4 regions of the Planococcus sp. ANT_H30 genome follow, and region 3 is predicted to be linked to each of the others. Evidence: riboswitches for the same ligand, from Rfam matches in the RefSeq annotation. Region 3 holds a riboswitch; each other region holds the start of a gene.
The links. Region 3 has a riboswitch for S-adenosylmethionine ahead of FQ085_RS11965 (methionine ABC transporter ATP-binding protein). Riboswitches for the same ligand answer to the same signal wherever they lie in the genome.
Positions count from the first base shown of each region.

Region 1: it holds a riboswitch for S-adenosylmethionine, as region 3 does, so the genes downstream of both, metK (methionine adenosyltransferase) here and FQ085_RS11965 (methionine ABC transporter ATP-binding protein) in region 3, are expected to answer to the same signal.
Region 2: it holds a riboswitch for S-adenosylmethionine, as region 3 does, so the genes downstream of both, FQ085_RS04310 (methionine ABC transporter ATP-binding protein) here and FQ085_RS11965 (methionine ABC transporter ATP-binding protein) in region 3, are expected to answer to the same signal.
Region 4: it holds a riboswitch for S-adenosylmethionine, as region 3 does, so the genes downstream of both, FQ085_RS02540 (methionine biosynthesis PLP-dependent protein) here and FQ085_RS11965 (methionine ABC transporter ATP-binding protein) in region 3, are expected to answer to the same signal.

Region 1 is NZ_VOBJ01000002.1:464,301-471,728, reverse strand. It holds gene FQ085_RS08235 (metal ABC transporter solute-binding protein, Zn/Mn family) at 1-888, opposite strand, end outside; gene yidD (membrane protein insertion efficiency factor YidD) at 975-1,205, opposite strand; gene FQ085_RS08225 (Dps family protein) at 1,312-1,758, shown strand; gene ytkD (RNA deprotection pyrophosphohydrolase) at 1,825-2,283, shown strand; gene FQ085_RS08215 (alpha/beta hydrolase family protein) at 2,264-3,043, shown strand; gene pckA (phosphoenolpyruvate carboxykinase (ATP)) at 3,086-4,675, opposite strand; SAM riboswitch class I at 5,060-5,172, shown strand; gene metK (methionine adenosyltransferase) at 5,374-6,570, shown strand; gene FQ085_RS08200 (gamma carbonic anhydrase) at 6,627-7,142, opposite strand; gene FQ085_RS08195 (alpha/beta hydrolase) at 7,255-7,428, shown strand, end outside.
Region 2 is NZ_VOBJ01000001.1:916,567-923,994, forward strand. It holds gene FQ085_RS04285 (mechanosensitive ion channel) at 1-1,051, opposite strand, end outside; gene FQ085_RS04290 (helix-turn-helix domain-containing protein) at 1,325-1,555, shown strand; gene metX (homoserine O-acetyltransferase MetX) at 1,671-2,684, opposite strand; gene FQ085_RS04300 (O-acetylhomoserine aminocarboxypropyltransferase/cysteine synthase family protein) at 2,697-3,989, opposite strand; SAM riboswitch class I at 4,088-4,203, opposite strand; gene FQ085_RS04305 (glycerol-3-phosphate acyltransferase) at 4,337-4,978, shown strand; SAM riboswitch class I at 5,090-5,204, shown strand; gene FQ085_RS04310 (methionine ABC transporter ATP-binding protein) at 5,338-6,369, shown strand; gene FQ085_RS04315 (methionine ABC transporter permease) at 6,359-7,009, shown strand; gene FQ085_RS04320 (MetQ/NlpA family ABC transporter substrate-binding protein) at 7,042-7,428, shown strand, end outside.
Region 3 is NZ_VOBJ01000005.1:95,336-102,763, reverse strand. It holds gene FQ085_RS12000 (3-hydroxyacyl-CoA dehydrogenase/enoyl-CoA hydratase family protein) at 1-181, shown strand, start outside; gene FQ085_RS11995 (acetyl-CoA C-acetyltransferase) at 210-1,385, shown strand; gene FQ085_RS11990 (acyl-CoA dehydrogenase family protein) at 1,740-3,521, shown strand; gene FQ085_RS11985 (arsenate reductase family protein) at 3,628-3,981, shown strand; gene gcvH (glycine cleavage system protein GcvH) at 4,062-4,442, shown strand; gene FQ085_RS11975 (ribonuclease M5) at 4,788-5,126, shown strand; gene FQ085_RS11970 (thioredoxin family protein) at 5,132-5,458, shown strand; SAM riboswitch class I at 5,564-5,668, shown strand; gene FQ085_RS11965 (methionine ABC transporter ATP-binding protein) at 5,757-6,782, shown strand; gene FQ085_RS11960 (methionine ABC transporter permease) at 6,775-7,428, shown strand, end outside.
Region 4 is NZ_VOBJ01000001.1:508,585-516,012, reverse strand. It holds gene metC (cystathionine beta-lyase) at 1-166, opposite strand, end outside; gene FQ085_RS02540 (methionine biosynthesis PLP-dependent protein) at 150-1,283, opposite strand; SAM riboswitch class I at 1,359-1,464, opposite strand; gene FQ085_RS02535 (LLM class flavin-dependent oxidoreductase) at 2,588-3,595, shown strand; gene FQ085_RS17975 (hypothetical protein) at 3,720-3,884, opposite strand; gene FQ085_RS02530 (hypothetical protein) at 4,063-4,944, opposite strand; gene FQ085_RS02525 (amino acid ABC transporter ATP-binding protein) at 5,081-5,803, opposite strand; gene FQ085_RS02520 (amino acid ABC transporter permease) at 5,796-6,455, opposite strand; gene FQ085_RS02515 (ABC transporter substrate-binding protein) at 6,484-7,269, opposite strand.

The DNA.
Region 1 (7,428 bases), on a different contig from region 3:
TTCTTGTGTCAAAACGCCAAGATTGTGCATTTGGATTGCTTCAGCACCTACTTCTTTTCGAATAACCTCTGTCAGGTTAGACGAAACATTTTGTTCAAAGACGATATACTCTAAGTTTTTTTCTTTCGCTAAATCAACAATCTCTGTTAACTCTTTTTGCGAAGGCTCATCCTGGCTATTTAGCCCAGCGATTGCCATTTGTTCAAAACCGTAAGGCTCTGACAAGTAGCCAAAAGCCTCATGGGAAACGAAAAAGGTGTCTTTCGTGACGCGCTCAGATAGCGCAGCGAACGAACGGTCTAAGGTTTCGAGCTCAACAACTAATTCTGTGTAGTTGCTTTCGTAAGTTTCTGCGTTTTCTGGGTCGGCTGTTATCAAGGAATCTTTAATCGATTCTGCTAATTTCTCGCTTAGTACAGGAGACATCCAGACGTGCGGGTCAGTTGAACCGTGATCATGACCATCGTCGCTTGCAGATTCTTCAACATGGGCTTCTTCTGTATGGCCAAGTACCGCTTCAAAATCTTCCTCTGTCATTGTTTCGGCTGTCGCTACAAATTCAACATTTTCATTTTTCAATGTTTTTTGAGCTTTGTCGATAAACCCTTCAAGACCCAGACCAATCGAGAACATCAAATCTGCATCTGCGAGTTGAATCATTTCTTGTTGTGTGGGTTCAAAGGTGTGTTCATTGGAACCGGCAGGATAAATTGACTGAACATCAATCAAATCACCACCGATGCGCTCCGTAAAATAAGTTAGTGGATAAACCGTTGTGTAAATTTGTAGCTTCGAAGCATCAGTATCGATACTTTGCGCTTCATCACTTGTTTTTCCACAAGCTGCTAATAATAAAACAATAGAGATTAGTAATAGTATTTTTTTCATATTTTCCTCCAAAATGTAATGATTACGTTTTAATGACTAGTTGAATATTACAGTATACGCAATAAAAACACAAGAAAAACCACCAATTATTTTTTTGGTGGCCATTCTTCAGGGACGAAATCGATTCCCCCTTTATGGAAAGGATGGCAGCTTAAAATGCGTTTCGCGGCTAGATATCCGCCTTTTAACGCGCCATGCTTTTCGACAGCTTCAATGCCGTAATGCGAACATGTTGGATAAAATCGGCAGCTTGGGGGTGATAAAGGAGAGATGAATCGTTGATAAAAACGGAACATCCGTAGTAAAGTCGTCTTCATAAAATTTCAACTCTTTTCGCAGAATTACTTCATATGTTTATTGTAGGGGCATCAGTGGTATAAATAAAGTATATGAACTTATCAAAAAAATGGAGTGTGATCGGAAATGTCAAACGAATTAAACCAAGAACTAAACGTACAGGTGGCAACATGGTCTGTTGCTTATACAAAATTACATAATTTCCATTGGTATGTAAAAGGCCCTTCGTTTTTTACATTGCACGTAAAATTTGAGGAATTATACAATGAAGCGACATTGCATATGGATGAGATTGCAGAACGGTTATTAGCGCTTGGTGGAAAGCCGGTCGCTACAATGAAAGAACAGCTAGCGCTTTCTGTGATCGAAGAAGCGAATAGCAAGGAGTCGGCTGAGGAAATGGTAGATACTGTTGTGAGTGATTACGATAAAATTATGAAATCACTGAAAAAAGGAATGCATTTGGCAGCTGAAGATGGTGACGACATGACAGAAGACATGTTGAATGCCATTCATCAAAACCTTGAAAAACATTCTTGGATGTTATCAGCATTCTTGGGCGAAAAGAAGTAAGATAGAATTATACAAGCGTACACTGAAATTTAGTGTACGCTTTTCTTATGGCATTGAGGTGAAAAAATGCATTATCGAGACTTGAACGGCTACTTATGTGAACTATCATTTGAAAAAAATAGCTTTTCTATTGAAAGTAGACATGTATTGGTAATCTGTAGCGATAACGGAAAGTGGGTACTGACCAAGCATAATGAGCGAGGGTTAGAATTTCCAGGTGGCAAAGTAGAAGTGGGGGAAAGTTTACAGGAGGCTGCCAAGAGGGAAGTTTACGAAGAAACTGGGGCGCATATCAAAAACTTAGACTGGTTTGCTGAATACGTGGTGTATTCAGAGAAACCGTTTTGCAAAACGGTTTTTGTCGCAGAGGTAGAAGGAATAGACCGAATTTCCCTTCTTGAAACAGAGGGAATCGTCTTGTTAAAAGAATTAAAGACAACTAGCCACTTTAGTTTTTTAATGAAAGATGAAGGAATGAGTAAAATAATAGAAAAGGTGAAGCAGCTTGAAAAATGGAACGATTAGATCGAAGAGACCTTATCCATCGCCGAATCCACACGTTCGGTTATCAGAAATTGTTTACTGGTCAGAAGGATTACGCGTAAAAGGAATGCTAGCTGAACCGAAAAAAAGAGGAAGCAATAGTGGCATCTTGTATTTAAGAGGAGGCATTCAGTCGATTGGGATGGTACGTCCTGCACGAATCGCTCAATTTGCCGCACAAGGCTTTGTGGTGTTTGCTCCGTATTATCGAGGCAATCGAGGCGGTGAAGGCCGTGATGAATTTGCAGGAGAGGACAGGTGGGATGCCGTTCATGCTGTCGATGTTTTAAAAAAATTCAGTAATGGAAATGTCCACTTACTGGCATTTTCACGAGGCGGGATTATGGCATTATGGACAGCTATTTTGCGTCAAGATATTAGGTCGGTTGTTACATGGGCAGGTGTTACAGATACGGTATTAACGTATAAAGAACGTCCGGATATGCGTCGCATGATGAAGCGACTTTACGGAGGAACGCCGAACACCGCTTTAACTCAATTTGAAGAGCGCAACCCATTATTGCGGATTGAAGAAAATACTGCGCCCGTTTTGATCATTCACGGTTTACTAGATGACAATGTCTCACCCGGACAAGCATATTTGTTAGAAGAGGCATTAAAGTTAAAGGATCAGCCGCATGAAACATGGTATTTTCCAGATTACACGCACTTTTTTCCACCTGCAGCGAATTGGAAAACAGTCAAAGCAGTTTGTCTGTGGATGAGAGAAAAAGAAAAGTAAAAAAACCCGTTCGGAATAAAATCCGAACGGGTTTTTGCAAGATTATTTTTGAGTTGGTCCGCCTAGCACGCTGATTTCAGGTGCGACAGTGCCGAACTTTTTAAAGTTTTCTTGGAATTCTTGCGCCAATTCATTTGCTTTTTGGTCATAAGCTGCTTTGTCTGACCATGCATGGCGTGGGTTTAATACTTCACTTGGAACTCCAGGTACTTCAGTTGGAATTTCAAAACCGAAGACTGCTTCTTTTTCAGTTGGCACTGTGTTTAATTCGCCTTTGATCGCAGCGCGAACCATTGTGCGTGTGTAAGAAAGTTTCATACGGCTACCGACTCCGTATACGCCACCAGTCCATCCAGTGTTAACGAGGAAAACTTGAGCGCCGTGCTCGTCGATTTTCTTACCAAGCATTTCAGCGTAAACTGTTGCGTGCAACGGCAAGAAAGGTGAACCGAAGCATGTAGAGAATGTTGCTTCAGGTGAAGTGATTCCGCGCTCTGTTCCAGCAAGTTTCGATGTATAGCCGCTTAAAAAGTGGTACATTGCCTGTTCTTTTGTTAATTTACTGATTGGAGGCAATACGCCAAATGCGTCAGCAGTCAAAAAGACAATTGTTTTCGGATGTCCTGCAACAGAAGGGTCTACAATATTGTCGATTGCTTGCATTGGGTATGCTGCACGTGTGTTTTCAGTTAATGAACCGTCATTATAATTTGGAATGCGTGTTTCAGGGTCCACTACTACGTTTTCAAGTACTGAACCAAAACGGATTGCGTCGTAAATTTGTGGTTCATTTTCACGAGACAAATTAATCGTTTTAGCGTAGCAACCGCCTTCAATGTTAAATACGCCGTTATCTGACCAGCCGTGCTCATCATCACCGATTAGTTTGCGATCACCGTCAGCTGATAAAGTTGTTTTACCTGTTCCGGATAAACCGAAAAATAAAGTTACGTCGCCTTCTGGACCAACGTTTGCTGAACAATGCATAGGTAAAATTCCTTTTTCAGGAAGTAAGTAGTTCATGATAGAGAAAATTGATTTTTTCATTTCGCCAGCGTACTCAGTGCCGCCGATCAAAATAATGCCTTGCTCCATCGATACAATGATAAATGTTTCAGAAGCTGTACCATCAACTGCAGGGTCTGCTTGAAAAGTCGGAGCGTACACAACTGTGAATTCAGCTTCGTGTGTTTGCAATTCTTCAGCTGTAGGCCGGATGAACAATTGGTGAGCAAATAGATTATGCCATGCGTATTCATTGATTGTTTGGATGGGCACACGTGATTCATGGTCGGCTCCGGCAAATCCTTTGAATACATAAAGCGCATCTTTGTCTTTAAGGTGCTTAATCACTTTAGCGTAAAGCTTTTCAAATACTTCGCTTGAAATCGGACGGTTCACATTGCCCCAGTCGACTTTGTTTTTAGAACTTTCTTCTTCCACCATGTATTTGTCTTTCGGTGAGCGGCCAGTATATTTTCCTGTTTCCGCTGTTACAGCGCCTTCCCGAGTTAATACTGCTTCTTTGCGGGATGTTGCCGCTTCCACTAATTGTGGCACTGATAATTGAACATGCACATTTTGGCCAGTCAAAAGATCTTTTAAATCGTTTGCAAAGTTCACTGAAGTCATATATATGTACCTTCCTTTTCTGTTATTCCCATAATGGGGAGGATGTATATTCGTTCATTAGTATAACACATTAGCTTTATTAGTCTACACTAATCCACTGGGGAAATTAAAAAATATTAGAGGATAGCTCCGACAATACGTAGAATTATTTCTATAATTTCTAAATAGTACTGATGCCTTTTAAAGCGGTTTTCTACAGTGTACAATGGCTTTGTGTGAACAGAGATATTACTGAATAGTTTGGTTTTTTACTTGCGGGAATCTAAAGTTTAGTAGAATAGCATAATCAAAAAATCATTGTTTTTATTTGAAGAATGTAATTTTATTTTCGAAAATTGTTGACATCGCTTTGCTAATTCCGTATGATGAAAAATTGAACGGATACTCTTATTCCGAGCTGGTGGAGGGGGCAGGCCCTATGAAACCCGGCAACCTGCTGCTTTTGCAGTGATGGTGCCCAACCTGACACAAGGTGCACAGACCTTGGATGATAAGAGTGAAAGGTGCTAATGATGATTCTTCCTTTCCTCATGACGAATGAGTGAAGGGATTTTTTTGTGAAATGCCCTTAATCCTCGTGTGAAAGGCCACAAACGGCTTGAAGTTCAATCCAGATTGTCTGGAACGGACTTGACATGGGAAACGAGTACCGTATCAATTTCGAGAGCAATCTCGCAGGATATAAGGAGGAACATTTTTTGAAAAACCGTCGATTATTTACATCAGAATCAGTAACAGAAGGACATCCAGATAAAATTTGTGATCAAATCTCAGATGCTATTTTGGATGCCATTTTAACCGAGGATCCAAATGCACGCGTTGCGTGTGAAACGACCGTTACGACAGGACTCGTTCTAGTAGCCGGAGAAATTACCACTTCTACGTATGTGGATATTCCGAAAGTCGTTCGACAAACGGTAAGAGAAATTGGCTATACGCGAGCTAAATATGGTTTCGACTCAGAAACAAGTGCAGTTCTTACCGCAATCGATGAGCAATCACCGGACATCGCTGCTGGAGTAAACGTAGCGCTTGAATCACGCGAAGGCCAAATGACAGATAAAGAGTTAGACGATATCGGTGCAGGTGACCAAGGGTTAATGTTTGGATATGCGAACAACGAAACAGAAGAGTTAATGCCCTTGCCAATTTCATTGGCACATAAATTGGCACATCGTTTGGCTGAAGTACGCAAAGAAGAAATTCTTCCATACTTGCGTCCAGATGGCAAAACGCAAGTGACCGTTGAATATGACGAAAACAACAAACCGCTTCGTGTGGATACCATTGTTATCTCAACTCAACATCATCCAGAAGTAACGTTAGAACAAATTCAACGTAATATTAAGGAATACGTCATTAACGAAGTTGTTCCAGCAAAGTGGATCGATGAAGAAACAAAATATTTTATCAACCCAACTGGCCGTTTTGTTATCGGTGGACCTCAAGGAGATGCAGGTTTAACTGGACGTAAAATCATCGTAGATACATACGGTGGTTATGCTCGTCACGGTGGCGGCGCATTCTCAGGGAAAGACGCAACAAAAGTTGACCGTTCAGCGGCTTACGCGGCACGTTATGTTGCAAAAAACATTGTCGCAGCTGGCCTTGCAGATAAGTGCGAAGTGCAACTAGCTTATGCAATTGGTGTAGCACATCCTGTATCGATCGCATTTGATACGTTTGGAACTGGCATCGTTGATGAAGACACATTAGATGATTTGGTACGTGCAAACTTTGACTTGCGTCCTGCTGGCATCATTAAAATGTTGGATCTACGTCGCCCGATCTACAAGCAAACGGCAGCTTACGGACATTTTGGCCGTACGGATGTTGATTTGCCGTGGGAACGTACAGACAAAGCAGCGATCTTAAAAGAACAAGCTGGCGTATAAGTTAACAAAACGAAAAGGACGACTAGGCAGTGATGCCCGGTCGTCCTTTTTTATTGTTACTTTTTTTGGAGTGATTTATAATAAGCTGCTTTTTCTGCATACTCTCGAACAATACGTTCCATATCTTCTTTATCGTCTTCACGAAGTTCGCGGACGACTTTCGCGGGGCGTCCGAGTGCTAGCATGCCAGGAGGGATAACTTTTCCAGGCGGTACGAGACTACCCGCACCAATAAATGCGCCTTCTCCGATTTCAGCGCCGTCAAGAATAATCGAACCCATGCCGACGAGAGCACCTTTACGAACAATGCAACTGTGAAGTGTAACTTGATGGCCAATGGTCACGTCATCTTCAAGAAGCAAGGTTTTACCCGGGCTTTGATGAAGCATGCAGAGGTCTTGAATGTTGACTTTATCGCCAATAATCGTCGGAGAGACATCCCCGCGAATCACCGTATTAAACCACACAGAAGAGTCTGTGCCAATTGTCACATCACCAGAAATTGTGACGTAGTCTGCAATGAAAACAGATGGATCGATTTTAGGGAATTTGTCTTTAAATGGATAAATCATAGCAAAGCTCCTTTAAACAAGATAAGATATTCTTAATCGTAACAAATCAAATCAAAACGTCAAATTAACAGACAACATCAAGAATTGATTAGCAGGGAAAGGAAGTTGGATTATGTGGAAATGGCAGGCTGAAGGATCAGCAAAGGCAGTAGTTGTGTTCATACATAGTGCGTATGAACAACACCTGCGCTATGCATGGCAAATTGAAAAATGGCGATCGGCAGGATTTGACGTATATACAGGAGATTTACCGGGCCATGGCAAAAATGCGGGAGCGGACAAAGTT
Region 2 (7,428 bases), on a different contig from region 3:
TGACAATTGTACCAAGGAAACGGTTACCTGAAGACTGCTTCACGTAGTTCCCAAGCACACTTCCCCCGATTAATCCAAGACCCAGAATAATTAGCGAACTAATCAGAAGTGGTAAGTATGCGATTACGGCTTCACCAATCCCGTTTAATACATCAAGCTGTAAAACATTCATAGCTTCTACAGTAAAGAAAATGATGATGATCGCCTGTACTACTTTGCCAATGATGTTCGCAATATCAATGCTCGGTGTTTTGGTTTTGTCTGTGTTCAAATACGTTGAGAAGCGATTGATACCTGTTCCATTCAATAGGCTAATCAACAAGTCTCCTACAAATTTACCGATTAATACACCTACCAAGATCAAGATGATCGCTACGAAAATATTCGGGATCATGTTTAGAACTTGGTTGAGCATATTGACAATTGGTTCAGAAATCGAACGGATGTTTAATGTTTCTAACGCAATGGTCAAAATCGGAATCAAGACGATAACAAACACTACATTAGCCAATACATTAGCTAGAGTTGCTTTGTCTCCAGCGTCCATTCTTGTCGTACTTGTCGAAGCACCACTTGTTTTGTTAGTAAATTTATTGAACCATTTATCAATATTTATCGCTGTTAAAAGACTGAACACAAGGTTCTTCACAAATTTGGCAACAAAATAACCAATGACTAAAATGATGATGGCCATGAACAGATTAGGCAGGAATGCCAATAACTTGTTCATCATATTTGAAATTGGCTGTGCTACGTTGTTCATATCCAAAGCTTGCAAAACGCTCGGAATAAACAAAATGAAAATGAGGTAATAAAGAATTTTCCCTATGGAATCCAACATGCTGTCTGCACTTTCTTTTGTTTTCGCCATATGTCCTTTGACCATGGCCCGGTCTGCACCTGCTTTTTTTAACCCTTTGGTGAAAATGGCTCGTACAATTGTTGCGACAATCCAGGCGATAAGCAGTAATAGTAACGCGCCTAAAACATTTGGAATGTAGTCAATAATTGTATATCCGACGCCTCTAAAAGAATTACCAATATCATTCATACAGTCGTCCTCCTTTTTTTGTATAGTATTCACTAGTACTATCCCCGTACTTTCCTATCGCTAAACGCTTAATATATTAAAACCTTAGTCGCATAAAAAAACTCTTATTAACGAACAGTTCGAAGTCTAGATGTTAAAGTTCTAAAGAAAAAAAGGTAATTGATGATTAACATCGTCTACTAACATTCTTTTTTTAACGAACACACGATGACACCAATGGTTTGAGGTAGCCGTCTTCTTCTATTATAATAAAAGAAAAGAGGAGGAGATCCCATGTACATGACAGTCCAGGAAACTGCCACTTTTTTATCCATGCCCGAAGAACAAGTAAATCGTTACGTATTAGAAGGTCGTATCCGCGCAGTTCATGACGGGGAACAATACATCATCAATACCTCTCAATTTGAAGCGCATTTTCAACAATTGGAACAGGCCAAGCTAGCGCTAGAAGAATGGCGCACTATGCCCATACCAGAAGATGTGGATATTAAAGACGAAGACTAACTTTAGTACACATAGAAAAGCACCTAATGGACGCGTATCCTTTAGGTGCCTTTTTGTTATCGAAGATAATTTTCAACGTCTTGCTTGCGAAACAGTGCGAGCAGAAATTCACTAATTATCTGGTGAGCTCAGGCACTACTAGGCTTTTTAGCTTATTCTCGATAAATCCGCTCCATTTATCAAATTCAACAAGAAATCCATCATGGCCAAATTCTGTTTCAACGATTTTCCAACTTGCCGTCTTTTGTTTTTCAAGCCACGGAGCCATTAGCTCACTTGGATACAACAAATCGCGCGTAAAAGATAAGGAATAGACGGGAACATCTAGTACAGCATCTTGGATATCATGTGTATTCATAGCTCTCAGCAGTAATACATAGCTATTGGCATCAAAACGACCGGCTAATTTCTTGCCTTGATAATTCAAATATGACTGCACATCAAATTCTTCGCCATCGCCACTACGACCAAAGCGCCGATTGAACATATGACCGCTTCGATAAGTAACCATTCCTGCCATTCTAGCAACATGAAACCCCTTCAAAAGAGACGCATCTGCATAGTCTCCATTATTAAAATCCCCATCACTTTCAATCGCCAATATGCCAATGTGATTAAACGCCACTCCATAGTCACTGTAATAGGGAGTGACAGCTAGCGGAAAAATCGCATCCGTAAAATCTGGATAGAGGTTTCCCCATTCTAAGGTTTTCATTCCACCAAGGGAACCGCCAATGACTCCTGCAAGGTGGTCAATTCCCAATTCTTTTAATGCACGATATTCCGCTCGAACCATATCACGTATCGTCAATGTTGGAAAGTCAGCTCGGTAAGAAATTCCTGTTTTCGGATTTTTCGATAAAGGACCCGTCGATCCGTGACAGCCTCCGAGTACGTTAAAGGTAATCACTTGAAAAACAGTTGTATCCACGGGTTTTCCTGGTCCGATTAATCCTGCCCACCACCCTGGATTTTTTTCAGTACCGAATGCGTATTGGTTACCTGTCAATGCATGGCAAATCAGGATCGCAGGAGCTGTTTCATCTCCGAGACGTTCGTATGCAAGTTCCACATCATCTATCGTCTTAGTAGAGTCCAGGATTAATGAGCCAATGGATACTGTTTTCATGACGATCCCTCCTTATACCTTTTCCAAAACTGCTGCCTGTATGGCCTGTTCCAAATCAGCGATTAAATCTTCTGCATTCTCCAATCCAACAGACAAACGAATCAACTCTTCCGTTACGCCAGATGCAGTTAACTCTTCATCGTTCAATTGCTGATGTGTCGTGGAAGCCGGGTGAATAATTAGCGACTTGGCGTCTCCTACATTGGCTACATGAGACCAGAGATTTATGTGATCAATTACGTTACGTCCTGCTTCTCTTCCACCTTTGATACCAAAATTGACAATCGATCCATAACCTTCATTTTTCAAGTATTTCTTCGCCAATTGATGAGAAGGATGTTCTTCAAATCCAAGGAAGTTTACCCACTCGATTTGTGGATGCTGTTTTAAGTAATCTGCAATAATTTGAGCGTTGCTATTGTGTTTTGGAATCCGTAAATGTAAAGTTTCTAATCCTTGCAGTAAAGCATGAGCACTATCCGGGCTTAGTGAAGGGCCAAAATCACGTAATAATTGAACGCGAAGTTTTGTCGCAAAAGCTGCACCTGGTACATCAATGCCGTACCGCAGTCCATGATAGGTTTCGTCAGGCTGTGTATAATTTGGGAAACGTGGATTGTCCCAATTGAATTTCCCAGCATCCACCGCAACGCCACCAATTGTCGTTCCGTGTCCGCCAATCCACTTTGTCGCAGAATGAATGACGACGTCTGCACCAAACTCAATCGGGTTGCTGCCGTAAGGAGAGGCAAATGTATTATCAATCAATAACGGCAATCCGTTAGCATGGGCAATTTCTGCTACTTTTTCGACATCAAAAACATTCAAGCTTGGATTGCCAATAATTTCACCAAATATCGCTTTTGTTTTATCTGTAATTGCTGCTTTAAAATTTTCTGGATCGGTCGCATCGACGAATTTTGTTGTGATGCCATAGCGTGGTAGCGTGTTAGCAAACAAATTGTAGGTGCCACCGTAAAGACTGCTATCTGCTACGATTTCATCACCCGCTTCTGCAATGTTCAAAATGGAAAAAGCAATAGCGGCCATTCCTGAAGAAAGAGCAACTGCTGCAGTGCCACCTTCTAGTAACGCTACTCGTTGTTCAAAGACATCGACCGTCGGATTCATAATGCGTGAGTAAATATTGCCTGTATCTTTCAGTCCAAAGAGGTCTTGTGCATGCTGTGTATTTTTAAAAACATACGAAGTGGTTTTATAAACAGGAACACCTCTAGAGCCTGTCGTTGGATCTGGTTGTTGTCCTCCGTGTAATAATAATGTTTCTGGTTTAAAGTTTGTCATTTTCTATTCCCCCTGTTTTTTTAGTAGTAACACATGCTAAAGGGGACGAAAAAAGCCCCCTTCGCTAAGAAGAGGGCCGTAAATTACGGAGTTTCCTCCTCTTATCTCTCAGAACCTGTAAATCGATTCTGTAGGAATTAGCACCTTTACAAACAAAATGTCTGTCGGTTGCCGGGCATCACAGGGCCTATCCCTCCGCCACTCTTGATAAGAGTATTTGATTTGATTTTTGATCTTGTTGTGAAGTATAAAAACTTTATTGGCGTTTGTCAAGCTTATTAGTCAAAAAAATTTGAAACCTTGTCTTCTTTCAAACGTTATCTTTTAGTGTAGAGGAGGAATTAATGATGGTCATTTGGATTTTGCTCTTATTGATTACAGGTTATTTTATCGGTTGTTGTCATGGTTCACTTGTTGCACAAGCCGTATCAGGCGTGAACATCAAAAATTCGGGCGTAAAAAATTCCGGTGCTTCTAATGCAGCCATCGTGCTGGGTTGGAAATATGGTTTGCTCGTTGCCTTTATTGACGTTTTCAAAGGCTTTGCTGTTGTTGCAGGGTTACGTTTGTTAGTGGACTTAAGTAGCTTTTCAACTGCAACAATCTGGACACTATTGTTCGTTGCAGGAGCTGCCGTAATAGTTGGTCATAATTTTCCGTTCTATATGAACTTTGACGGCGGAAAAGGTACAGCATCTGTAATAGGTGTAATGATAGCGCTTGACTGGAAGCTCGGGTTGCTCGGATTATTGTTATTGATCATTGTTTCACTGGTAACAAATTATCTTGTCATTGGCGTATTCGTTTTGTACGCCGTGTATTTTGTAATTGCCTTTATCCCTGCAGTCGGTCTATGGCCGTTACTAATAGCGCTAGTCCTGTTCACGATGGCTGTATGGAAACATCGAGAAAATATTATACGAATAAAGAATGGCAATGAACCTACAGTATCATCAGTTTTTCGAAAGAAACCTACCCCGTCCATTTAGAAAGGAATACAATGAATTTTGAAGATTAAAAAATAAATTTCAATATTCATCTTGACTTTTTTGTTATTCCGCCATAAAGTAGGAATCACGAATCGAATAGCATACATCACTTTCTTATCCAGAGAAACCGAGGGACAGGCCCTATGACGTTTCGGCAGCAGATTTGTTTAACCGCAAAAACTGTGCCAACTCCTGCAAATGCATCCATGCATTTGGAAGATGAGAATTAGATGGTTTCAACAGGAGCCCTCTTTTTTCTTATGGTTAAGAAAAAAGGGGGCTCTTTTTGTCTAGTTTCTCGACGGATTGTGAGCATTAACGATTTGAATAACAATACAGCATGAGGAGGTCTACTTACTATGATTCAATTCGAAGGCGTCGCCAAAACCTACCAATCAGGTAAACAGGAAATCTATGCATTGAACGGCATCGATTTAACTGTCCAAACTGGCGAAATCTACGGAGTTATTGGCTTTAGTGGAGCCGGTAAAAGCTCGCTAATCCGCACTGTAAACTTGCTCGAACGTCCTTCTAAAGGACGTGTATTAATTCACGGAAAGGATATTTCGACGCTATCTAGCAAAGAAATTCGTACTATCAGAAAAGATATCGGTATGATTTTCCAACATTTTAATTTACTCCATTCAAAAACGGTTTATCATAACGTCGCTATGCCGCTCCTGTTAGCTAACACACCGAAAAATGATATCGAAAAACAAGTAAAAGAGTTGCTCGATTTCGTTGGACTTGCAGATCAGGCGCAAAAATATCCAGACCAGCTGTCAGGTGGACAAAAGCAACGCATCGGCATTGCTCGTGCTCTTGCAACGAATCCTTCCGTTCTGTTATGCGACGAAGCAACATCAGCACTTGATCCACAAACGACGAAATCGATTTTGGACCTACTTCGCAAAATCAATAAAGAATACAATATTACCATCCTGCTCATCACACACGAAATGGGCGTCATTCGAGAAATCTGTGACAAAGTGGCCGTGCTTGAAGCAGGGAAAGTTATTGAGCAAGGAAGCGTCTTTAACGTTTTCTCTAATCCACAGCAAGCTACCACCAAACGATTTGTTCGCTCTGTTATGAACGACGAGTTGCCTGAATCGCTGCTAGCACAAATTCAAGATAAACAAAATAATCAGGCCATATACCGGTTGCAGTTTACTGGCACATCAGTCGGTCAACCCTTCATGTCCCGAGTGTCACGTGACTTTAACGTTGATTTGAATGTACTATTCGGCAATATTACCGAATTGCAAGGTGTTCCATACGGCAACTTAATTGTCGAATTCTCTGGAGAGTCAAGCGAAGTGGAACGTGCCTTATCTTCTATTAGGGACAGCACTATTCAAATAGAGGAGGTCATTGATTATGTCCGTTGATTACGAACAAATTTTGGAAGCTTTATGGGAAACCGTCTATATGACAGGTGTTGCGTTTGGATTTTCGTTATTGATTGGCTTTCCTCTCGGTATCTTGTTAGTCGTTACACGTCATGGACATTTGTTGGAAAATGAAATCGTGTCTAAAGTATTGAATGTCGTCATCAATATTTTTCGCTCTATTCCTTTTATTATTTTAATGGTTGCCATTATTCCATTAACTCGGCTCATTGTCGGTACATCGATTGGTACAGCTGCAGCCATCGTTCCACTAGTTTTCTATGCGGGGCCATACATTGCTCGGTTAATTGAAAACTCTTTGCTTGAAGTTGATAAAGGTGTGATCGAGGCCGCACAAGCAATGGGTGCCTCTCCGTTGCAAATTATTTTTCGCTTCTTGATTCCCGAAGCGTTAAGTTCACTTGTTCTTGCTTTGACAATCGCTGTAGTTGGACTTATTGGTGCTTCTGCAATGGCTGGCGCTATTGGCGGCGGTGGTCTTGGGGACTTAGCCATTACATACGGATATCAACGATTCGACACGGTCGTAATGTTCATCACAGTAGCTATTTTGGTCATACTGGTACAAGGCGTTCAATCTTTTGGAAATGTATTATCGAGGCAAGTCAGACGTAATTAGTAAAATACACCTTAAAAATGGAGGAATTACTCATGAAAAAAATTTTAACAGCAACATTACTTTTACTACTGGTATTCATTTTGGCTGCTTGCGGAGACGATAGCAATGCACAAGGCAAAACGACCGTAACACTTGGTATTAGCGGTTCGGATACGACGATTTGGGATTATATTGCGGACAAAGCGGAGAAGGAAGGAATTGAGTTGGAAATCCAAACTTTTTCTGATTATGTAGCTCCGAACCTAGCGCTAGCTGAAGGGGAACTGGATTTGAATGCGTTCCAGACGATTTCTTATTTTGATGAATTTGTTGCTGAGCATAATATTGATATCGTGCCGATTGGTTCGACCGTCATTGCACCGATGGGCTTGTATTCTGATAAATACGAATCTATCGATGATATTCCTGAAGGTTCACAA
Region 3 (7,428 bases):
GAAAATCGCTAAAAAGCTAGCATTTGTTCTAGCGGGCGGCAAAGTTCCATACGGCACAAAAGTCGATGAACAATATTTGCTTGACCTTGAGCGCCAAGCGTTCTTAAGCCTAGTCGCAGAACCGAAAACCCAGCAACGTATGCAACATATGCTGGTCAAAGGAAAACCATTACGTAATTAATCGTTGAGGATAAAAGGAGGAAATACACATGCGTGAAGCAGTAATCGTGGCCAGTGCTCGAACACCGGTCGGAAAAGCGACAAAAGGTTCTTTAGCGACTGTGCGACCGGATGATTTCGGTGCTTTAGTTGTCAGAGAAACGCTACAGCGAGCTGGTGGCTATGACGGGCCGATCGATGATTTAATCATGGGTTGCGCCATGCCAGAAGCAGAACAAGGCATGAACATCGCGCGTAACATCGGAGCACTTGCAGGATTGCCCGATACGGTTTCAGCCGTAACCGTTAACCGCTTTTGTTCATCAGGTCTTCAGTCGGTTGCCTACGCAGCAGAACGGATTATGGTCGGTTCAGCCGAAGCCATTATTGCAGGCGGTGTCGAATCAATGAGTATGGTACCGATGATGGGTAACGTCATTCGTCCCAATTCAAAACTAGCTGAAACAGCACCTCAATATTACATGAGCATGGGTCATACAGCAGAACAAGTTGCGACCAAATACGGTGTGAGCCGTGAAGACCAAGATGCCTTTGCAGTTCGCTCTCATGAAAAGGCAGCAGCAGCTATTGCAGCTGGAAACTTTGATGATGAAATCGTCCCTGTTGAAGTAACAAAACCTTATGTTGACGAAAACAATAAATACCAAGAAAAAACGTCTATGTTCGAAATGGACGAAGGCGTTCGTCATGGAACCAATTCGGATGGACTCGGAAAATTGCGTCCTGCTTTCTCAGCACGCGGCTCCGTGACAGCTGGGAACTCCTCACAAACGTCTGATGGTGCAGGCGCATTGCTCGTGATGGACCGCGAAAAAGCAGAAGCACTTGGACTCAAACCAATTGCCAAATTCCGTTCATTCGCAACAGGCGGTGTCCCACCAGAAATCATGGGAATTGGCCCAATCGTGGCAATTCCAAAAGCTTTGAAATTGGCAGGCTTAACAATTGATGACATTGATGTATGGGAACTAAATGAAGCATTCGCTTCTCAATCACTTGGTGTTATTCGTCACTTAGGTCTTGATATCGACAAAGTCAACTTTAACGGAGGCGCCATCGCTCTCGGCCATCCGCTAGGTGCAACAGGTTCTATTTTAACCATTCGCATGATGAGTGAATTAAAACGACAAGGCAAACAATTTGGTGTTGTAACCATGTGTATCGGCGGAGGAATGGGCGCAGCAGGCGTCTTTGAAATGCTGTAGAGAATAGGCGTAGGGTAATAGTCGCTTCGGCCGCTTTGGGCATGGCTCCCGCCATGAGCCGAGAAAAGCACTCGTCTCATAGCTTCGCCTAGCCCGTGGACGCGCCTAAGCTATTAGCTGTCTGTCGAAAAGATATTAAAACTCGATACCTATCAAAAGAAGAGAAAGTTCGCCATTAAAATTTAAAAGAATGAGCGGAAGGCGGCGACTCCTTGGGGATCAGGCCGAGGTGAAGACCCTGGACTGAGCAAAGCGAGGGAAGCGGCTTCAGCCGGCCCCCAGGAAAGCGTCCGCCTGAAGCGAATTCTTCAACCTATAACACTATAAGCAAGTAAAAACTAGGAGGAATTCATCATGGAACAAGAAAAAACATTGATCAAAGGCGGAAGCTTTTTAATCGAAGATGCAGACCTGTCGCGTGTGTTCACGCCGGAAGATTTTACTGAAGAGCAAAAAATGATCGCTAAATCAACAGAAGATTACGTCAACACTGAAGTAATGCCAGTTGTTGAAAAGTTAGAAAACCATGAATTTGAGCATTCGGTTCGTCTTTTAAAAACAGCAGGTGAGCTTGGCCTTCTAGGTGCTGATGTTCCTGAACAATACGGCGGTCTGGGATTAGACAAAATTGCTTCGGCCCTAATTGCTGAAAAAATGTCCAAAGCAGGTGGTTTCTCAATTACTCACGGAGCCCACGTAGGAATTGGTTCATTGCCAATCGTTCTTTTTGGTAACGAAGAGCAAAAACAAAGCTATTTGTCGCGTTTAGCAACTGGCGAAATGATTGCAGCTTACGCATTAACAGAACCAAGTTCAGGGTCTGACGCATTAGGCGCGAAAACAGTAGCAAAATTAAATGAAGCGGGTACGCATTACGTCTTGAATGGTGAAAAACAATGGATCACCAATGCTGGATTTGCGGATGTCTTTGTTGTATATGCAAAAATTGACGGAGACAAATTCTCTGCGTTTATCGTTGAACGTGAATTCCCAGGTGTTTCTGTTGGGCCTGAAGAAAAGAAAATGGGTATCAAATCGTCTTCAACACGTACGTTAATTCTTGAAGACGCTGAAGTTCCTGTGGAAAATCTTTTGGGCGAAGCAGGACGTGGCCATATTATCGCGTTTAACATTTTGAACATTGGTCGTTATAAATTAGGGGTAGGTACAATTGGTGCCTCGAAACGTGCGATGGAATTGACAATTCCGTATACGAACCAACGTCAGCAGTTTAAAACACCAATCTCGTCTTTCAACTTGACGCGCGAAAAATTGGCGACAATGGCTTCTAAATTGTATGCAGTTGAAAGTTCTGTTTACCGTACTGTTGGCCTTTTTGAAGACCGAATGAGCGGGTTTACAGACGAGCAACAAGCAGACGGCAAGCTAGTGGCAGATTCAATTGCTGAATTTGCGGTAGAATGTTCGTTAAATAAATTTTTCGGTACAGAAACGTTAGATTATATCGTCGATGAAGGCGTTCAATTGCATGGTGGTTACGGCTTTATGCAAGAATATGAAATTGAGCGCATTTACCGCGATTCACGCATTAACCGTATTTTCGAAGGCACCAACGAAATCAACCGGTTACTCGTACCAGGTACGTTGTTGCGTAAAGCAATGAAAGGTGAATTGCCGTTATTGCAACACGCTCAAAAGTTACAAGAAGAGCTGTTAATGATGATGCCTGAAGAAGTAGGGACAGATGCATTAGACCAAGAAAAATACTTGGTAAAAAACGCGAAGAAAATTGCATTGCTCGCAGCGGGACTAGCGGCACAAACATACGGCACAAAACTAGAGGCCGAACAAGAAGTGCTAGTGAACATTGCCGATATCGTCAGCAACGTCTTTGCGATGGAATCTGTCGTGTTGCGTACTGAAAAAGCAATTGCCGCTTCAGGTGAAGAAAAAGCAAAACAAAAACTGTTGTATACACAAATTTATTGTCAAGAAGCGTTTGATCAAATCGAGCGAGATGCGAAAGAAACATTGATCGCGGCTATTGAAGGCGATAACCAACGCATGATGCTTTCAGCGTTGCGCAAATTAACGCGTTCAACTCCTTATAACGTTATTGCGAAAAAACGCGAAGCTGCTGTTAAGCTAATTGATGTAGAGAAATACGTCGTGTAAGAAGTTTTATGAAACAGGCAACTCCGTTAATTTGGGGGTTGCCTGTTTTTATTCATCGACCACAAGGCTTCTCTTTGGTAAGCTTAGAAAAAAGGGAGGTTTTAAGGTGATTACTTATTACGCATATCCAAAATGCATGACTTGCCGTAAAGGAAAAAGTTGGCTAGAACAAAACAAAGTGGAATTCAATGAAATACACATTGCGGAAAACCCACCAACTAAAGAACAATTAGCTCAAATGTATCAAGCGAGTGGTTTAGAATTGAAGAAGTTTTTTAATACGAGTGGTTTGGTTTATCGCTCACTTAGTTTAAAAGATAAGTTATCGACTATGAGCGAAGACCAGCAATTGGAACTACTTGCTTCTGATGGCATGCTGATCAAGCGTCCCTTGGCTTGGGATGGTGAAAAAGTGACACTTGGCTTTAAAGAAGCAGATTATCAAAATAGCTGGTTGTAAGCGAGTAGCACCATCTTGTATTTCGCGGCTGTTTATGTCAAACTGAATGTGAATGAACTACATAATTTGGAGGGGTCAAGATGAGCACACCAGCAGAACTTCGTTATTCAAAAGAACATGAATGGGTTAAAACCGAAGATGGCAATGCACGTATCGGTATCACTCATTTCGCACAAGCGGAACTAGGGGATATCGTTTTTGTTGAACTTCCACAAGTTGGAGACGAGCTAAAAAAAGATCAGCCTTTCGGCAGTGTTGAATCCGTTAAAACGGTTTCAGAATTGTATGCGCCAATTAGCGGAAAAGTAATCGAGGTTAACTCTGAACTTGAAGATAGCCCAGAATTTGTGAACGAGTCTCCTTACGAGCAGGCTTGGATGGTTGTAATCGAAGCCCCTTCTGAAGAAGAAGTTAATGCATTGATGACAGCAGACGAATACAAAGAAATGACCAACGAGTAATTACTGAAAAGCGCCTATCTTGGCGCTTTTTTTTATGACCGATAAGTGTTGTCAGCAGTTCGCATAAGTCATGGAAATGGACGTCAGCCTGTTCTATTGGTATTTTAAAACTAGATAAGTTGGTAAAAGAAACCGACTTTTCTATACTGCTTTGTGCTCAGCAAAGGAACGGGTTGCATGATCCACATCCTGTGAGCTCGAAAGCACTGCTGTTTTACGGAATATCAACAAGTGGAAATCATTAGTTCGACTTATATAAAGAGCTTTATCGCAATAAAACGAAAGTTTTCTTTTACCGCTAAGTCTTAGAACTTTTCTTATTTTATATTTGATGGGGTGAGTGTTATGGGAAAGGTGATTGTTGTCGAAGGGCTCAGTGATAAGTCAAGGATTGCACCACTCATTGCAGAACCCGTGACGATTCTTTGTACAAATGGTACAGTAAGTGCATCGAGACTGGAAGAGTTACTATTACCGTACGAAGGCCAGGATATGATCATACTAGTAGATGCAGACTCTTCAGGAGAAAAACTGAGGAAACTCGTCAAGCGTGAATTTCCTGAAGCTCGTCATTTTTACATTAACCGAAATTATAAAGAAGTTGCAGCAACACCGCTCCGGATCTTGATGGATGTGCTCATCACAGCGAATATCCAGGTAAATAAGCTATTAACAGAGGGATGAAGAAAATGAATGAATGGACGCACAAAGAATGGATCAAAGAAAAGAATACGAATAAATCAACGGCTTATTATTTGTACGCGCCAATGTGTGGAACTTGCCAGGTTGCGTCTAAGATGCTATCAGTTGTCACCGAATTGTTACCGGATCTTCCAATGGGCAAAGCAAATTTAAATTACGTTCAAGAAATAGCGGATCTCTACGAAGTGGAGAGTGTACCGTGCTTACTTATAACAGAAGGTGGCAAACTAAAAGAGAAAATCTATGCTTTTCAATCAGTGCCATACTTGTATAGTAAGTTAAAACCTGTTGACGAATACAGCCGGTCATGGTAAATTAGTCTTCTGATAAAAAACCAATTGCTTGTCTGAAATCTAGACAACAAGCGAAGAGTCAAATAGAATACAGTCCTTAAGTTTTTCAAAAATTTCATATCAAAACTCTTATTACGAGTGGTGGAGGGAAGTGCCCTATGAAGCCCGGCAACCGTCATGAAAATGAAATGGTGCCAAATCACACAAAGCGAAAGCTTTGGACGATGAGAGATTGGTTTCCGTATACTATACGTTTGCCCTTCTGCTCAGTTATGCGCGGAAGGGTTTTTTATTTTTAAGATTTAGGAGTGTTGGAAGAATGATTGAGTTAAAGCAAGTGACAAAAAAATTCGATACAGGCAAGGCGATTTTAACAGCTGTGGATCAAGTGGACTTATCCATTTCTGATGGAGAGATATTCGGTATTATTGGTTATAGTGGAGCAGGTAAAAGTACCTTAATCCGATTGTTGAATGGGTTAGAAAAACCAACGTCAGGAACTGTAGAGATTAATGGACAAATTATCACAGCGATTAAAGGCGGAGAATTACGCAAGGCACGTCAGAAAGTCAGTATGATTTTCCAACATTTTAATCTACTATGGTCTCGTACAGTGAGAGAAAATATTGAATTTCCGCTAGAAATTGCCGGAGTGGCAAAAGCACAACGCGGAAATCGTGTACAGGAGTTAATTGAATTAGTCGGATTAACGGGTCGTGAAAACGCCTATCCTTCTGAGCTATCAGGAGGACAAAAACAACGCGTCGGTATTGCCCGGGCATTAGCAAATGACCCAGAAGTCTTGTTGTGTGACGAAGCGACATCAGCACTCGATCCAGAAACAACAGATGCCATTCTTGACTTGTTAGTAGACATCAATAAGCGATTGGGATTGACAATTGTACTGATTACTCATGAAATGCACGTCATCCGGAAAATTTGCCACCGTGTGGCTGTAATGGAAGGCGGACGAGTTGTAGAACTTGGCGACGTTTTACATGTGTTCCAATCACCGAAAGAGGCAATCACGAAACGCTTTGTTGCGCAAGTAGCCGACAGTGGAGATTCACAGGAAACCATCAAAAACCTGCGGGAATTATACCCAACTGGCGAATTGGTGAAATTGGTTTTTGTTGGCGATCAAACCGAACAACCCATTTTAACTAAATTGATTCGCAGTCATGCCGTGGAAGTGAATATTGTTCAAGGCAATATCTCACATACGCAGCGTGGCGCATACGGCACCTTGATCTTACAGCTTAAAGGATCTCAAGCAGAAATTGAAGAAGCACTGGTATTTCTTCGCTCAGAAGATATTCAAGCGGAGGTGATGGACAATGATTGAATCGTTATTTCCAAATGTAAAGTGGGACAGCATGTGGGAAGCTACTCTTGAAACACTTTACATGACCGCATTATCAACTGTATTTACATTTGTTATTGGTTTAGCACTTGGTATTATCTTGTTCTTAACAGCACCGAAACAATTGTGGGCAAACAAACTCGTTAATTGGCTGACTGGCGCATTCGTCAATATTTTCCGTTCAATTCCTTTTATCATCTTGATCATTTTATTGATTCCTGTCACTTTGTTCTTGATGGGATCGATTCGCGGACCGAATGCGGCTTTACCGGCATTAATCATCGGTTCAGCTCCATTCTATGCACGAATGGTGCTAATTGCGCTAAAAGAAATTGATAAAGGTGTGATCGAGGCGGCTCGTTCAATGGGTGCAACAACCGGCACCGTCATTTGGAAAGTGTTATTGCCCGAATCAAAACCGGCATTAATATCCGGCATTACGGTCACGGCGATTGCATTGGTCGGCTATACAGCAATGGCCGGCATTATCGGCGCAGGTGGTCTTGGTACACTTGCTTTCCTCGACGGCTTTCAACGCAGTCGTGAAGACGTTACATTGATGGCAACAATCTTAATCTTAATCATTGTCTTTATCATTCAATACATTGGTGATTGGGTCACGATAAAA
Region 4 (7,428 bases), on a different contig from region 3:
ACGCTAGGCGAGTGGGGTTTCCAGAACGGCTATAATCAAACGGTCCAAACGAATCCAGGCTTTGTTGGTGGAAAGTGGAAGATAAATAGATAGGTACATTGACAGCTCCAGTTTGTGGGTCGACTCCAGTAGAGTGAATAAACTTCGTTTCAATGCGATCGGTCATATTCAACTACCTCCTTATTTAGTTCTGAAAACGCTTGTGCTAAATCAGCAATTAAATCTTCAGCAAGTTCCACCCCGACTGAAAATCGCAATAACCGATTGCAAACGCCACGTTTCGTCCGTTCTTCAAAAGGCATGTCTGCATGAGTTTGGGTGGCGGGGTAAGTAATAAAACTTTCAACACCGCCAAGACTTTCCGCAAAGGTGATGAGTTTAATGTGTTCAAGAAAAGGAGCTATCCATTCTTCTTTTTGCAAACGGAAGGACAACATGCCGCCTTTTCCAGGATACAACACATCAGACACAGACGACTGCTGAGACAAGAACTCAGCAATGGTTTTCGCGTTTGCGTCATGCTGTCGCATCCGTAAAGGCAATGTCTTTAATCCGCGAACCAGTAACCAAGAGTCAAAAGGGGACAAAACGGCACCAACCGAGTTATGGAATGTTGCCAGTTTTTCGCAAATGCGATCGCCTTTAGCGGCAACAAGTCCAGCTAAAACATCATTATGACCACCAATATATTTCGTTGCACTATGGATAACAATGTCTGCACCCAGTAATAGGGGCTGTTGGAAGAATGGCGTTAAAAATGTATTATCGACGATTAATAGAAGCTTATGCTTTTTAGCCAATGCGGCATAAGCAACGAGATCAATTTCTTGCATCAGTGGATTGGTGGGCGTTTCAATAAAAAGTGCACGTGTATGAATGGTTATTTTTTGTTCTGTGTCTTGGACATCTTTGAACTCGGCGTAGTTGGGGTGAATATTATAAGCTGATGCAAAGTGATCTAATAGGCGGTATGTTCCACCATAAATATCTTCCGGTACTAACAATTCATCACCTGGACGAAAAAGAGACAAAACGAGTTGAATAGCTGCCATTCCAGAACTGCAAGCAAATGCAGCATCTGCGCCTTCAAGTTCTGCAAATCCTTCTTCCAGAACAGAGCGAGTCGGGTTTTTCGTGCGCGTATAATCATAGCCAGTTGATTGGCCAAGTCCTTGATGTTCGTAGGCTGTCGACAAGTAAATGGGCGGATTAACGGCTCCTGTTGTGGGATCGCTGTGATTGCCTAATTGAACTAATAAAGTTTCCAAGCTGTGTTTTGTCATGTTACTCATCCTCTCAATAAGAAAACAGGGGCTTTTCTTCATAAAGAAGAAAAGCCCCTGTCCGGAAATGCATTCTTCTCATCTGTTAGGCAGAAGCCTATTGGAATTAGCACCGTAGTCTTCGTCAGACTGGTTGCTGAGACTTCACAGGGCCAAATCCCTCCGTCTCTCTAGATAAGAAATATCTTATTAAGTTTAGTGTTTCTGTTTAGATGTTCCTAATCATAAATCAATTAATGAAAGAAAGCAAGTGTTGAATTTTAAATAATGCAAATATAAGAAGTGGGTAGGCAACTAGCTTGATTAGTAAAGGGAGGATAGGAAAAGAAAAATTTCTTTATGCCCGTCGAATCTACATGGCAGCTTGCGCTTTTCGGTGTCCAGTTGCAAGTGCCTAGCTCTTCGGGACATAAGTCAACCCAGCTGCGTGGCAAAGAACGCCACACTGCTGATCTGTCTTATGCCTGTCAGAGCTGACGAGGCACTTTCACTTTTCATGTTGTCCAGCTCCAGCTGCCAGATTCTCGGGTCATAAGCCACTCCGGCTGTGTGGCTGAAAACACGCCACTTCGCCAGAGCGTCTTATGCCCGTCGAATCTACATGGCAGCTTGCGCTTTTCGGTGTCCAGTTGCAAGTGCCTAGCTCTTCGGGACATAAGTCAACCCAGCTGCGTGGCAAAGAACACCACACTGCTGGTCTGTCTTATGCCTGTCAGAGCTGACGAGGCACTTTCACTTTTCATGTTGTCCAGCTCCAGCTGCCAGATTCTCGGGTCATAAGCCACTCCGGCTGTGTGGCTGAAAACATGCCACTTCACCAGAGCGTCTTATGCCCGTCGAATCTACATGGTAGCTTGCGCTTTTCGGTGTCCAGTTGCAAGTGCCTAGCTCTTCGGGACATAAGTCAACCCAGCTGCGTGGCAAAGAACGCCACACTGCTGGTCTGTCTTATGCCTGTCAGAGCTGACGAGGCACTTTCACTTTTCATGTTGTCCAGCTCCAGCTGCCAGATTCTCGGGTCATAAGCCACTCCGGCTGTGTGGCTGAAAACATGCCACTTCGCCAGAGCGTCTTATGCCCGTCGAATCTACATGGCAGCTTGCGCTTTTCGGTGTCCAGTTGCAAGTGCCTAGCTCTTCGGGACATAAGTCAACCCAGCTGCGTGGCAAAGAACGCCACACTGCTGGTCTGTCTTATGCCTGTCAGAGCTGACGAGGCACTTTCACTTTTCATAGCTTGAGCAAAAAAAGGGACGGTTCAGATAAACATCGCTACAATGGAAGAGAATAGGAGTGAACGTAATTATGCACATTAAGAAATTTGAAAATATCCCATTGGCGGTGCTTGATTTAGCACCGATAAACGAAGGTGCAGAAACAGCGCAGACCTTTAAAAATAGTGTGGAGTTGGCACAGCATGTGGAGCGATTGGGGTTTAATCGCTATTGGCTAGCTGAACATCATAATATGCCGGGTATCGGCAGTTCTGCGACATCTGTCCTTATTGGACATATTGCAGGCGCAACAGAGTCGATTCGTGTAGGTTCAGGTGGAGTTATGCTACCGAATCATGCACCGCTTGTTATAGCAGAGCAATTTGGTACATTGGAAACTATTTATCCTGGACGCATTGATTTAGGTCTAGGGCGTGCACCTGGTAGTGATCAAGCTACTGCGCATGCGTTACGTCGGAATTTGAATAGCAGCGGAGATGATTTTCCCCAGCAAGTTGCGGAGTTAGAAAATTACTTTTCAGCTAACCCTGTCGGACGTGTTCGGGCGTACCCTGGTACTAATATAAAGATTCCGCTTTGGCTACTCGGATCGAGTGGATTTAGTGCACAGCTGGCTGCGTTAAAAGGTTTGCCATTTTCATTTGCTAGTCATTTCGCACCGGATTACATGATGCAGGCTTTGCAACTTTATCATCAAAACTTTAAACCGTCACAGGTGTTGGCCGCTCCTTACGCGATGCTTGGCGTTACGATTATTGTTGCAAAAACACAAGAACGTGCAGAATGGTTGGCGACTTCTTCGCAGCAGCAGATGTTCTCCTTGATGCGAGGCGAGCCAACTACATTTAGAGCACCCATCGATCACTTGGAGGAAGTTTGGACAGACCGCGAAATTGCGATTTTCCGGGACAAATTAGATTCTGAATCGACGATGGTTGGAACACCGGATCTTGTTAGACAAAAGTTGAAAAACTTTATTCAAAAAACAAGAGCCAATGAGATTATCGTCAATTCGCCGGTTTTTTATCAGGAAGATCGTTTGCGCTCATATGATTTTGTAGCAAAAATGATGAATTAAGTAAAGGGGCTGCCCCAAAAGGTCATAAATTAGGACCTTTTGAGTGTAGCTCCTTTTGCATGCCACTCCCTTTTTGTTATAAAAAAAATCGCCTCTCCGGTAACGGAAAAGCGATGATTCAACATTAATGAAGATCTTTTTCTTCTTCACGCTGCCGTTCTTTTTCTATCTTGAATTCTTTGTAAGTTGTGTAAACGGGTGCACCTTCGCCAATCATATTCAGAATCGCATTAAAATCATCATCTAACCGAAGTTCTATTTCTTGTGAATCGAGTACTCGGCGTTCCATTATGACCAACCTCCTCATATAGTAATCAGCCGCCGCGTAGCAACAGAAATAAGGTTTTAACTCACTTTAATTATACGGAATTTTTAGTTAATTTGAAAGCTAACTGCCTGGGTATTAAGAAAAGAAGATAAGAATATAAAAAAGCGTTAAAGCAGGGGCTTTAACGCTTTTTAGATGATTATTGATTGATTTCAGCATTTAGTATCATGGACTCAAAGAACAAAGAGGGCGAAGTTTCATTCCATTCAAGGGAAGAGAGGTCGGCCGTTCGCTTATCGATATACCCATAGGCAAGTTGTGTTCGTGGGTCGTCCGTCAATTGAAGCTTAACGTAAGGACCTTGAGGCGTCAGCCAGTTTAACTGCGACAAACGATTTTCGAGTGAAAATGCAATCCATTGGTCTTCATCTTCTTCTGTTTCGAATAACGGTTGTTGAGCTGCCATTAGCCATGTCTGACTTGAGTGCTTAGGTGGCAACCAAAGGTTTTTCGACAAGGTGCCTTCTTCTGTAGTAAAATCCGTAATTTCATGACGCAATTCCTGCACGGAGTCGCCATTTCCTAGTTGTAGATTCCGCGATACGTAAACATTGCCGATTAGAATTTCACCATTTTTGGTTGTGAAAATGCCATGCGGATTGGTCGTTGAGTCTAACCCATACAACGCTTCGTCAAGTTTGGCTACCGGCTGTGGATTCCACGATTTAAAATCGGTATCTTCTAACTTGTTAACATTCATCGACAATGTGTAAGGAATCCAACCGGTGTTTTTGATTTCTTCGAAAATAATGGAAGTGCCGTTTTGAAGCGATCGATCGACTAATGTATATGTGCCGACCTCTATTCCAAGGAAAGTCATCGTGTAAACTTGCGTAAGATCTGAACCGTTGTTACTGACTTCCGGTTCGCTGAATGTAATGAAAGTCGGCTTTTCAATGGTTAACGACACATCGGTTTCCGAATAAAGTTCTACTTCATTTTTTAAGAACATGACAGCTGTAAAGATAATCAGCGACATGAAAAATAGGACGCCTATTAAAATAACGATTTTTCTAAACACATTTTCCACCTCTGTTTTCTGCGTGTTTGCCAGCTTCGATTATAACATGCAGAAATGAGAAGTAACGCCAACACATTTGAGCATCAAATGAACAAATAGTGATAAATAGAAAAGCAGGTACCCAGAAGGATACCTGTTACAATACTTTATCCAAAAAATCCTTAGCGCGAGCAGTTTTCGGATGACTAAAGAATTCCATCGGCTGGCCTTCCTCGACTAATACACCATGATCCAAAAATAAAACACGGTCTGCAACTTCTCGAGCAAAGCCCATTTCGTGAGTCACGACAACCATCGTCATTCCGGATTTTGCTAAGTCTTTCATGACATCGAGCACTTCTTTGACCATTTCTGGATCCAGTGCCGAAGTAGGCTCATCAAACAGCATTAGTTCGGGTTCCATAGCCAAAGCACGTGCAATCGCAACACGCTGCTTTTGACCGCCAGACAAGCTGTTTGGGTAGGCCTTTTCTTTTTCAGATAAGCCAACGCGTTCAAGTAGCAATCGTGCTTTCAATTCTGCTTCCTCTTTTTTGATGCCTTTTGCTTTCATCGGTGCATAAGTTAAATTCTCAAGCACCGTCAAATGAGGAAATAAATGAAAATGCTGAAACACCATACCGATTTGCTGCCGAATTTTGTGGATATTTTTTTTAGAAGCCGTTAAGTTTTTACCGTTGATTTCAATAATGCCTGAAGTCGGTAGTTCCAGTAAGTTTAAGCACCGTAGAAAAGTGGATTTGCCTGAACCAGAAGGACCGATAATCGATACGACTTCACCTTTCGTGACAACAGTAGAAATGTCACTGAGGACTTCATTCGTACCAAACTTTTTATAAAGCTGTTGAACTTTAATCACTTTGTTTTAACCTCCGTTCGAAAACTTTACCAATCATCGTCAAGCCCATCACGAGACACCAATAGATGACGCCGACAAATAACAACGGTTCAAAGTTACGGAACAAGTCGGCACCCACTACTTGTGCGCGTCTCATGAGATCGAGGTAGCCGATGGTCGAGACGATAGCGGATTCTTTTGTTAAGGTGATAAATTCATTCATTAATGCGGGTAAGATGTTTTTCAAGGCTTGAGGCAAAATAATATCTTTCATCATCGAGCGGTACGGAATACCGAGCGCTTGAGCCGCTTCTGTTTGTCCTTTATCGACTGCTTGAATTCCAGCACGAATAATTTCCGATATATAAGCGGATGAATTCAGTCCAAAAGCCAAAATGGCCGAAAGAAATGCTGAAATGTCATAGCCTGTTAGCTGTGGAATCGAGTAATAAATAATCATCAATTGCAAAATTAGCGGTGTTCCCCGGAATATCGATGTATAGGCATCGGCAAACCATCTAAGAGGTGCAACGCTACTTATTTTGAGTAGAGCGAGCAAGGTTCCAAGAATCGAACCTAAAATAATCGCAAAAAATACGAATTTCAAAGTGGTCCAAATTCCTTCTAGCATGAACGGAATATAAGGAACTATTTGTGAAAAATCCAGGTTCATCGATTACAACTCTTTTCTACAAGGTAATTTATTCTTCTTCAGTCAGCCATTGTTCTTTTAATTTATCTAACTCGCCGCTTTCTTCCATTTCAGCAAGTATGCCATTCACTTCTTCTACTAGCTCACTGCCTTTCGGGAAAGCAACGGCCATACCGGGTGAAGCAGTTGTTGGGTCATCAAATGCACCCAGATCCTGTGCTTCGATATAGCCAAGAGCCACTTGTTTATCCATGTAGGCGGCGTCGATACGACCAGATAAAATTTCTTGTATTAACGCACCAGAATCATCTAACGCTTTTAACTCGAAATTGATGCCTTCATCAGCGATAATGCTTTTTGCTCCTTCTTCTTGAATCGTTCCAAGTTGGACCCCAACACTTTTCCCCTCTAATGACTCAAGGCTAGTCAGTTCTGAATCTTTGACAGTGACAAACATTTCGCCAGAATGATTGTACTCTGTTGAAAAATCAACGTTTTCTTTACGTGATTCGGTAGCGGACATACCCGCAATGACCATATCAACCCGGTCGTTTTGCAACGCTCCGATCAAGCCATCAAATTTCATATCAGTAATTTCAAGTTCGTAGCCAAGTTCATCTGCTATATGGTTGGCAAGGTCAATGTCGAATCCGACAATATCACCTTCAGGATTGCGTGATTCAAATGGAGCGAATTCAGCGGATGTTGCCATTTCCAAAACCTTTTTTTCTCCTGAAGTTCCTGAATCACTTTCACTTGTGCTGTCATTTCCACAAGCCCCTAATAATAATGCAGACGATGCCAACAAAGCGATAAATGGTTTTTTCTTAATCATGTATATTCCTCCTGTTTAATGTATAATTATTCGGTATAATGAATTTTAACACAAGAGTTGGTAATTGAGAAGAGTTTTTTAATAGAGAATAGAAAAAAATGTGTTGATCTAACCCGGCTGTCCTTAGTAGGAAAGAATGACAAAATTGCGTATAATAAC